Regions from separate parts of the Paraburkholderia youngii genome, predicted to be linked through region 1. Evidence: riboswitches for the same ligand, from Rfam matches in the RefSeq annotation. Region 1 holds a riboswitch; the other holds the start of a gene.

Region 1 (5,235 bases):
GGTTTTTGTCGTCATGGCTGGAATCCTTGTTTGAACAGGTTGTGCACGTTCGACGCGTGCGCCGCGTGATGACGCGATGGTGGCGCGCGGTTTGACGGATGCGCTGGCGAATGGATCGGGATGCCGTCGAACGGTTGGTTCGAACTCGCGCTTTCGTCGAGCGATTAGGCGCGTCTTACTGGCGCTTGGTTCCCCAATTAGTACTTCGCCGCCGCATCGGAAATGATGGCCCGGACGCGATCAGGACACGTGCCGCGTCGCGCATTTGCCCTTAAACCAGCTGTTTAGTGATGAAGCGCCATTCGGCGTCGGTCACCGGAGTGATCGACAGACGGTTGCCTTTGGCGAGCACGCGCATGTCCTGCAATTCGGCATGCTCGCGCAGCGCGGCCAGCGGAATCAGTGGGATTTTCTTCTTGAACACGACGTCGACGAGCATCCAGCGCGGCGTTTCCCGCGACGATTTCGCGTCGTAGTACGGACTCTTTTTATCGAACTGCGTCGGGTCCGGATACGCGGTCGACGAGACTTCCGCGATGCCCGCGATGCCGGGTTCCGGACAGCTCGAATGATAGAAGAGCACGCCGTCGCCGACCTGCATCACGTCGCGCATGAAGTTGCGCGCCTGATAATTGCGCACGCCGGTCCACGGCAAGGTGCGATGCGGTGCGTTGGCGAGGTCGTCGATGCTTGCTTCGTCCGGTTCGGACTTCATCAGCCAGTAGCGCATGAATCGGAGTGAGCGTGTGAGATTGAACGAGGCGCCAACAACAGGCGCGCGCGGAAAAGCACCTGAAACAGGCACACAAAAAGAAAAAACGACGACCAAAGAAAAACGGCATCGAACCGAAGTCCGATGCCGTTCCAGATAAGGTCCCCGCCTTAGCCGCTAGGCCGGCATCCTGAACCGAGGGTTCAGAATTGGTCGCAGTTAGCAACACTTCGGGTACATCAGACAGAGTGACGCGCACACCCGTGCTACAAATTTCCGCAACCGTGCACATGGCATTGGTTCAAGGAATATATGACCTTGGCGAACCAGGCAGGGAAGCTAAACCGATGAAGCTACAACACATACCGTTGAACATGTGACCGGTTCGAAACCGGCCCGCTATTGAGTCAACTACTGCTTACTGCATGCTGTACTGCTCAATCACAGTACCTAGCTGTTCGTTCATTTGCTGCATTGTACGCCGGATTTCTTCAGCAGGAAATGCTTCTCCGTGTCGCACGCTGCTTTGCAGCTTAAGCAGTTCCGATGCCAGCGACAGCGCCGCCATCACCGCGATGCGATCGGTGCCGCGCACGTTGCTGCCGCTGCGGATTTTCTTCATCTCCGCGTCGACGCGCGCGACCGCCTCGAGCAGCGCGCCTTCCGTTTCGGGCGAACAGGCGAGACGGTAGGGTACTTCGAGAATCGATACTTCGATCTGCTTGGTGGTCATGCGCTTTCTCCGTGTCGGCTCACGTCGCCTTCCGCTTCCTCGTGTTCGGGCTGGGCGGACTCGAGCAGATCGAGCTGGTTATCCGGTTCGCTGCTTGCGCGTGCGCGCGGCAATTTTTCGAGAATCGCATTCAGGCGCACCTGAGCGTCGTCGATCTTGGCGGACAGCGCGTCGCGTTCCGCTTGCAGTGCATCGCGCTCGGCACGCAATTGCGCGAGTTCGGTGTGCGTGGCTTGTACTTCGGCACGCGTTTGCGCGAGTTGCTCTTCGAGCGCGATCCGCGCTTCGTTGTGGCGCTTGCTGATCGCAATCAGCTTGCCGATGTTCTGGGAGAGTGATTCGAGTTCGGTGAGCATGTGCTGCGTCCTCTAAAGACATCGCATTTTAGCGCGGAATATTACAGGTTCCGACAATTGTCTCGTTTCGAGACGTAACAGCATCGCTTCATGCAGGTTCGTTGCGAGTCGTGTCGTCGACCATAAGATCAAAGACCGGCAATCCATCGGACAATAACCTGCATTCGACAGAACGGATCGCGCTCCGGTTGGCCTTTCTTGACGCCCCGCGAAGCCGCTCCTACACTTCCCGCACTCTGGTGCCCGCGCGCGCTTTTCGGCGCGCGCAGTTAAACGGGAAGCAGGGCGCGCGCGGTGCCAAACCGGATGCGCGAACCTGCGCTGCCCCCGCAACGGTAAACGACCGCATGTGATGTGCTCATGCAGGTCGGTCCTTGTCGCACGGTTGGAAGTTCAATCTGCGAGTGTGCCACTGCGCGTCACGCGTGGGAAGGCGGGATCGATGTGTCGTAGCCCGGATACCGGCCAGAAAAGAGGGACGTCCCCCGCGAAAACGTTAAACATGGGGGGACGCCTCGTGACGCGTCGGCCTGCGGGGAAGCAGGCCGTGCATGCTATCCACAGGAATGTCATCCCATGTTGTCCCCCATCGCCCGCGCGACGCTGCTCGCGTTCGCGAGCCTGCCGCTCGTCGCGCATGCGCAAAGCGCCGAGCCTGTGCCTTCATCGTCCGCTGCGGATGCAAGCACCGCGAACGCCCCAAACGTTGCGGATGCGGCCAATCCCGCTTCCGCCGATGCATCGGGCAACGTGCTCTCGCCGATCGTCGTGACCGCACAACGCGGAGCGCAAGCGTTGCGCGACGCGATCCCGCAGACCACGCAGTTCGATCAGCAGGACATCGCCGACACGACCGCGACCGATCTGCCCGGCCTGCTGCGACTCGCACCCGGCGCGCAAATCTCGCGCACGGGTGGCCCCGGTTCGACCACGAGCCTCTTTCTGCGCGGCGCGTCGTCGACACAATCGCTGCTGCTGATCGACGGCGTGCGCGTCGATTCGGTGAGTCTCGGCTCCTCTCAGCTCGCACAGATTCCGCTCGACCAGGTCGATCACGTCGAAGTCGTGAACGGCAACGTGTCGGCGCTGTACGGCTCGGGCGCGATCGGCGGTGTCGTGCAGGTGTTCACGAAAGACGGCGGCGATCATCCGCCGCGCTTCAATTTTTCGCTCGGCTACGGCAGCTATCACACGCAGACGCAAACGGCCGGCGTGAACGGCGCGCTCGATCAGGACGGTCGCACGACCTTCAACATCTCGCTCGCGCGCACGAAGAACGACGGCTTTTCGTCGCTCGATCCGCTCGAGGCGCCGGGCGCGAATCCGAACGCGAACGGCAATCTGAACGAGAGCATCAGCGCGTCGCTGCGCCACAAGTTCACCGACAAGTGGGATGCGGGTGTCAGCTACTTCCAGTCGAACAACAACAACAGCTACGACAATGCGTACGGCGTGCCAACCGATCTGAACAACCTCTATAGCAAGGTGCGTCAGGTGTCGGTGTTTGCGAACGGCAAGCTGACCGACTGGTGGACCACCCACTTCACGCTCGCCGAGGGCGACGACCGCAGCGTATCGAACACCAATGGCATCTACAACGACCGTTTCGATACCGACAATCGCCAGTACACGTGGCAGAACGATTTCGCGCTCGCCGCGAACCAGAAGCTGCAATTCGGCTACGAACATCTCGACCAGACTCTCGACTCCGACACGTTCGCCGCGCCCGACCGTCACGTCGATTCGGTCTTCGCCGGCTACAGCGCACGCTTCGGCCGCAACCAGATTCAGGCCAACGTACGCCGCGACCAGTACTCCGATTTCGGCGGAGCGAACAGTTACTATCTCGGCTACGGTTTCGACATCACGTCGCGCTGGAAGGTAACCGCAAGCTATTCCGATGCGTTCCGCGCGCCGAGCTTCGACGATCTGTACTATCCGATCAGCGGCAACCCGTCGATCCAGCCGGAGCGCAGTCACTCGGTCGAAGCCGGTTTGCAGTACGCGACCGACGCGCTCGGCGTGATGCGTCTGAACGCATTCCAGACGCGCTATACGAATCTGATCGACTACGTGCAGACGATCCCCGGCATCTATCTCGCGGAGAACGTCGGCCATGCGAAGGTGCAGGGACTCGAAGGATCGTGGAGCGGTCATGTCGGCAAGACCGACGTACGCGCGACATTGACGCTGCAGAACCCGGTCGATCTCGACAGCGGTACCGACCTCGTGCGACGCGCGCGACGCTTCGGGTCGTTCGCGGCGAATCGCAGCATCGGTGGATGGCGGGTTGGGGGCGAGTGGATCGTCAGCGGTCCGCGTCCAGACAGCACCGGCAAGCTCGGCGGTTATGGCATCGTGAATCTATCGGCGCGCTACAACATCACGAAGGCGTGGTACGTCAGCGCGCAAATCGACAATCTGTTCAACAAGGACTATGAGACGGCCTACTCGTATAACTCGCCGCGACGCGGTGCGTATGTCACGCTCGGCTGGCGGCAGCAGTGACGCGCGCGCCGGGTTGGCCGCATGCGTGAGCGCACGCGGATGAGTCGCGCGTCCGGTTCGCTGTCCGCCGCGATGGCAACGCCGCGCCCGATGAACGCGAAACGCGCGGCCGCGATCTGGCTCGGACTCGCGCTCGCCGCCGTCGCGCTGCTCGGCGCGTCGCTGGTGCTCGGCAGCGTGCCGCTCGCGCCGTCGCGCGTGCTTGCGGCGCTCGTGCCAACGCACACGTTCGGCGCCACGGGCAGCGACGATCTCGCCGGCGAAATCGTGCGCACGTTGCGATTGCCGCGCGCGCTCGCAGGCTTCGCGTGCGGCGCGTTGCTCGCGCTCGCCGGCGCGCTGCTTCAGGTGCTGCTGCGCAATCCGCTGGCCGAGCCGTACGTGCTCGGCGTGTCGGGCGGCGCGGCCAGCTTCGCGCTGGTCGCGATGATCGCGGGCGGCGCCTGGTGGATCGTCGATGCGAGCGCGTTCGCGGGTGCGTTCGTGTCGATCCTGCTGGTGCTCGGACTCGCGCGTCGCGAACTGTGGCGCGGCGAGCCGCAGGACACGTCGCCGCGTTTGCTGCTGACCGGCGCGGTGATCGCGGCCGGGTGGGGCGCGATGATCACGCTGCTGCTCAATCTCGCGCCCGATAGCCGTCTGCGCGGCATGCTGTTCTGGCTGACCGGCGACCTCAATGGCGGCGCGCTGCCGTGGACCGCGCTGATCGCGCTCGCGCTCGTGTTGCTCGCGATCGTGCCAGCCGCGCCGCGTCTGAACGTGCTGCTGCGCGGCGACGCAGCCGCGCAAGCGCTCGGCGTCGCGGTAATGCCACTGCGTTTGCGCGTGTACCTGGTCGCGTCGCTGGCGGCAGCCGCGGCGGTGACGACCGCGGGCACGATCGGCTTCGTCGGTCTCGTCGTGCCGCATATGCTGCGGCTCGCGTT
Region 2 (5,235 bases), 2.6 Mb from region 1:
TGCGCGCGTCGAGAAATGGTGCTTGAGCGCGAGAATCTGCCGACGGTAGCGCAACGGGTTCTCCGCCAGCAGACGCAGTTCGGACAAGCTGTCGAGCACGACGCGCGCGGGTTTCAGTTCGTCGACGTGTTCGATCACGTTGCGCACGCTTTCGCCGAGTTCGACTTCGGCCGGGTGCAGCACGCTCTGTTCGTATTGCGGTTCGAGCCCTTCTTCGGGCAGCTGTTCGAGTATCTTGAAGCGGCTCAGATCCCAGCCGTGGCTCGCGCCGATCGCGAGCAGTTCGGCACGGGTTTCGGACAGCGTGACGTAAAGACCGGTCTGCCCTTCGTCGAGGCCCTTGAGTAAGAATTGCAATGCCAAGGTCGTTTTGCCCGTGCCTGGCGCACCCTCTATGAGGTACATGCGGTTCGGCGTAAGACCACCGCCGAGGATGTCGTCGATTCCTGCGATGCCCGACGATAAGCGGGCGGGGGTGGGGGCGGCGGTGGTAGTCGACATGATGGTTGAAATGACGTCGGCAGTGGCTTTGATCGGAAGCGGCGTGATGTTGCGGCCGGTATGGCGCCACGCAATTTGTGTGCCGTCCTGCGCCGCCTGCGTGCTGGGTGTTCGCGCGTATGGGCATGAAGCGTGCTATTGAGGGTGGCTCGCTGCGAGCTTTTTTCAGCAGCACTCTGGAAGCTTCACGCACAACATGAAAACCTATCGACTCTCCGCTATCGCGCTTACCGCGGCATCGCTCGTTGCGCTGCTGCCGGTCGGCGCATCCGCCGACGATAGCCCCAGACCTTGCGGCGCGCTGAAACGGATCGTCGCCGCGGCGCCCGACGGCTTCACCTCGCTGACGCCCGACGACGGCAAAGGCGTCGCGCAACCCTATGGCGACGACGCGCAATGTTCAGCCGCGCATCGTAGTTTCCAGTGCACGTGGACGCCGCATCAGGCGGCGGGCTCGAACGCGGATGCGTTGGAAGCGGTCGCGGCCGACATCGCGTCGTGCCTGCCCGATGCAACGCACGATCAGAATTCGCCGGGACGTCAGCACTTTTATCTCGGCGCGAAGGATCGACGCACCGAAATCACGCTGACTCCCGAGGGGGTGAACCAATTGCGGCTCGTGGTGTCGGGCAGGTAAGCGGCGGTTCCGTTCAGGCGGTGGCAGACGGCCACCATGACCAGCCGCGTCGCGAGTGGTGCAATTCGACGACCGACAGCGGCGTGATCTCGATGCGACAGAACACGGTTGGCGATGCGCCGAGGGCATGCACGATTGCCGCTCGCAGAAGCGTTGCGTGGGTGATCGCGACGATGGTTCGACCGTGTGCAGAGGCCGCGAAGCCTGCTTCGTTGACCGCGTTGCATGAGCGTACGTCTGCCTGTTGCGCGTCGAGCCACTCTCCGACCCGCCGCGCGAGTCGATCGAACGATTCACCCCCGGGCGGTGCTGCGTCGGGCTCGCGCGTCCAGGCGGCGAGTTCGCGGGGGGCTTCGTCGGCAATCTCCGCGAGGCGCTGGCCGCGCCATTTGCCATAGTCGATATCCGCCAATGCGTCGGCAGGCGTGGCGCTCAGACCGAGCGCGGCGACCGTTTCGCGGGCGCTGGCGGCGGGGCTGGTGAATACGGTGGCGTCGGCGGGAAGCGCGAGACGGGCGCGCGCCGCTTCGGCTTCGGCGCGGCCGCGCGCGTCGAGCGGATCGTCGGCGGGGAAGCGGCCCGCGCGCTGCGCGGCCGTTGCCGCATGGCTCACCAGTAATAGTCGCGTATCCATTCTTTGCGTTGGCGCCTCATTCGCACTTGCCTGCGTGGCTTGACGGGCTCGCGGCGTGCGTTGCGCGTTGCGGCGCAGCCCTCGCCGTCGCGGAAGCCGCAGTTTAGCGCGTAGAATACCGACAATGCGAAGCACGGAAGCCGGTGAGAGCCCGGCGCGGTCGCGCCACTGTAATCGGCCTTGCAATCCACAAGAGCCGAAAGCCAGACCTGAGCTTCGCACCATTCCTCTGCAATCGACTATCGGGGCGCGTTACCCCAGGAGATGTCCATCATGACCGAAGCTGTTTTCGATCGCGCCGCGCAACCGGCGGCCCAGCCCACTCCCATTCCCTTGCGTGAACTGCTGCCGTGGGTCGTATTCGGCGGCTTGCTGCTGTTGCTCGCGCTTTACTTCGTTGGTGCGGAACAGGGTGCGACGTCGCTCGTGCCCGGCATGTACGTGCATGAGTTCGTGCACGACGGCCGCCATCTGCTTGGCTTTCCCTGCCACTAACGGAGTTCGACATGGTAGGTAAATTGTTGGTGCGCGGGATGCTCGCGGGCATCGTCGCGGGCTTGCTCACGTTCGCGTTCGCGCGAATCGTCGGCGAACCACAGGTCGATCAGGCGATTTCATTCGAAGAGAAAGCGGCCGCGGCGCGCGGCGAGGCGCCCGAGCCCGAAATCGTGAGCCGTGAGACGCAGGCTGGCCTCGGCCTGCTGACTGGCGTGGTCACGTATGGCGCGGCATTCGGCGGTCTGTTCTCGCTGGTGTTTGCCTATGCGTATGGACGCGCGGGTTCGTTGAGCGTGCGCGCGCTGTCTGCGTGGCTCGCGCTTGGCGCGTTCATCGCCATCGTGGTCGTGCCGAATATCAAGTATCCGGCCAATCCGCCGTCGGTCGGTGATCCGGACACGATCGGCGCGCGCACGGGCCTGTTCTTTCTGATGATCGCGATTTCGCTCGCAACGATGGTGTTTTCGCTGAAGGTGCGGCGCCGCGCGGCGGCGAAGCTGGGTGCATGGAACGGCTCGATCGTCGCGGGGCTCGTATTCGTCGCGATCATCGCGGCCGTACAACTGTCGATGCCGGTCATCAATGAAGTGCCGGCCACGTTCCCGGCCGTGCTGCTGTGGAAGTTCCGCGTCGCGGCGATCGGCATGCAGGTGGTCATGTGGACGACGATCGGGCTGTTGTTCGGCGCGATGGTCGAGCGCAGTGCTTTTATGCGTACGAATGCGCGGGTGACGATGAAGTCCGCTTGAATAAGACGGTGACGCGTGGCCGCGCAAGCGGCGACGCTTCGCGCGCAACGCGCGAGAATGGTTTTGGATCAAGTACTTGGCGCGGTTGTGGAGCGGTTATCCACAGCCTTGCGAACATTTTCTGTGGAAAAGCTGCTTAACGGCTTTTCGCAACTCCACTCGACGCGGCGCCTAGGGAAATCCAATTGGACGCCTAACTAATTCATGTTGTACGCGGCACTGCTCAATTTTTAAGCTCTTCAACTTTTTAAAATAATTTGTGAGAAGGGTATTGACGCGGCGCGGACCGCTCTCCATAATCTCGCTTCTCTGCTGCAGACGCAGCGACGCAAACGAAGCAGTGCCGGGTGGTGGTGGTTCAGGCGCTGCGGGTTGGGCGGATCGATCTTTAAAAACTAACAGCCGATAAGTGTGGGCGCTTGATGCGGAATGCGGCGGCGGATCCGTATGGATCTGCTGCAAGGCAAAAGTATCAGAAGCCTCACACAGTATTAGAGGAAGGTTTATCTGTCGAAAGACGGATTGATCATCGTCAGTACGTTGAGTGAGCGACCGGTTCATAAGCAGGAAACTGCGGAACCGAAAACAGTAACAGGTTTGAACTGAAGAGTTTGATCCTGGCTCAGATTGAACGCTGGCGGCATGCCTTACACATGCAAGTCGAACGGCAGCACGGACTTCGGTCTGGTGGCGAGTGGCGAACGGGTGAGTAATACATCGGAACGTGTCCTGGAGTGGGGGATAGCCCGGCGAAAGCCGGATTAATACCGCATACGCTCTGTGGAGGAAAGCGGGGGATCGCAAGACCTCGCGCTCAAGGGGCGGCCGATGGCAGATTAGGTAGTTGGTGGGGTAAAGGCCTACCAAGCCGACGATCTGTAGCTGGTCTGAGAGGACGACCAGCCACACTGGGACTGAGACACGGCCCAGACTCCTACGGGAGGCAGCAGTGGGGAATTTTGGACAATGGGCGCAAGCCTGATCCAGCAATGCCGCGTGTGTGAAGAAGGCCTTCGGGTTGTAAAGCACTTTTGTCCGGAAAGAAAACCTCGTGGCTAATATCCGTGAGGGATGACGGTACCGGAAGAATAAGCACCGGCTAACTACGTGCCAGCAGCCGCGGTAATACGTAGGGTGCGAGCGTTAATCGGAATTACTGGGCGTAAAGCGTGCGCAGGCGGTGCTGTAAGACCGATGTGAAATCCCCGGGCTTAACCTGGGAACTGCATTGGTGACTGCAGCGCTGGAGTATGGCAGAGGGGGGTGGAATTCCACGTGTAGCAGTGAAATGCGTAGAGATGTGGAGGAACACCGATGGCGAAGGCAGCCCCCTGGGCCAATACTGACGCTCATGCACGAAAGCGTGGGGAGCAAACAGGATTAGATACCCTGGTAGTCCACGCCCTAAACGATGTCAACTGGTTGTCGGGCCTTCATTGGCTTGGTAACGTAGCTAACGCGTGAAGTTGACCGCCTGGGGAGTACGGTCGCAAGATTAAAACTCAAAGGAATTGACGGGGACCCGCACAAGCGGTGGATGATGTGGATTAATTCGATGCAACGCGAAAAACCTTACCTACCCTTGACATGGATGGAATCCTGCTGAGAGGCGGGAGTGCCCGAAAGGGAGCCATCACACAGGTGCTGCATGGCTGTCGTCAGCTCGTGTCGTGAGATGTTGGGTTAAGTCCCGCAACGAGCGCAACCCTTGTCCCTAGTTGCTACGCAAGAGCACTCGGGGAGACTGCCGGTGACAAACCGGAGGAAGGTGGGGATGACGTCAAGTCCTCATGGCCCTTATGGGTAGGGCTTCACACGTCATACAATGGTCGGAACAGAGGGTTGCCAAGCCGCGAGGTGGAGCCAATCCCAGAAAACCGATCGTAGTCCGGATCGCACTCTGCAACTCGAGTGCGTGAAGCTGGAATCGCTAGTAATCGCGGATCAGCATGCCGCGGTGAATACGTTCCCGGGTCTTGTACACACCGCCCGTCACACCATGGGAGTGGGTTTTACCAGAAGTGGCTAGTCTAACCGCAAGGAGGACGGTCACCACGGTAGGATTCATGACTGGGGTGAAGTCGTAACAAGGTAGCCGTATCGGAAGGTGCGGCTGGATCACCTCCTTTCCAGAGCTTGCATTGCTGCGCAAGCGCTCACGCTTATCGGCTGTGGTTTAGAGAAGCAACGCAGACAGACTCAGGGGTCTGTAGCTC

What was found. Region 1 has a riboswitch for cobalamin ahead of G5S42_RS25705 (TonB-dependent receptor domain-containing protein). Riboswitches for the same ligand answer to the same signal wherever they lie in the genome.
Region 2: linked by a shared signal. The riboswitch ahead of G5S42_RS13965 (CbtB domain-containing protein) and the one ahead of G5S42_RS25705 (TonB-dependent receptor domain-containing protein) in region 1 are both predicted to bind cobalamin.

The regions. Positions count from the first base shown of each region.
Region 1 is NZ_JAALDK010000001.1:5,639,143-5,644,377, reverse strand. Features, by position in the region: gene G5S42_RS25730 (SIMPL domain-containing protein) at 1-15, opposite strand, end outside; gene G5S42_RS25725 (EVE domain-containing protein) at 272-730, opposite strand; RNA gene ssrS (6S RNA) at 871-1,052, opposite strand; gene G5S42_RS25715 (cell division protein ZapA) at 1,131-1,445, opposite strand; gene G5S42_RS25710 (ATPase) at 1,442-1,801, opposite strand; cobalamin riboswitch at 2,022-2,285, shown strand; gene G5S42_RS25705 (TonB-dependent receptor domain-containing protein) at 2,378-4,309, shown strand; gene G5S42_RS25700 (FecCD family ABC transporter permease) at 4,349-5,235, shown strand, end outside.
Region 2 is NZ_JAALDK010000001.1:3,022,486-3,027,720, forward strand. Features, by position in the region: gene G5S42_RS13950 (ATPase domain-containing protein) at 1-501, opposite strand, end outside; gene G5S42_RS13955 (hypothetical protein) at 698-1,138, shown strand; gene G5S42_RS13960 (histidine phosphatase family protein) at 1,152-1,772, opposite strand; cobalamin riboswitch at 1,860-1,994, shown strand; gene G5S42_RS13965 (CbtB domain-containing protein) at 2,046-2,267, shown strand; gene G5S42_RS13970 (CbtA family protein) at 2,279-3,019, shown strand; rRNA gene G5S42_RS13975 (16S ribosomal RNA) at 3,619-5,148, shown strand; tRNA gene G5S42_RS13980 (tRNA-Ile) at 5,223-5,235, shown strand, end outside.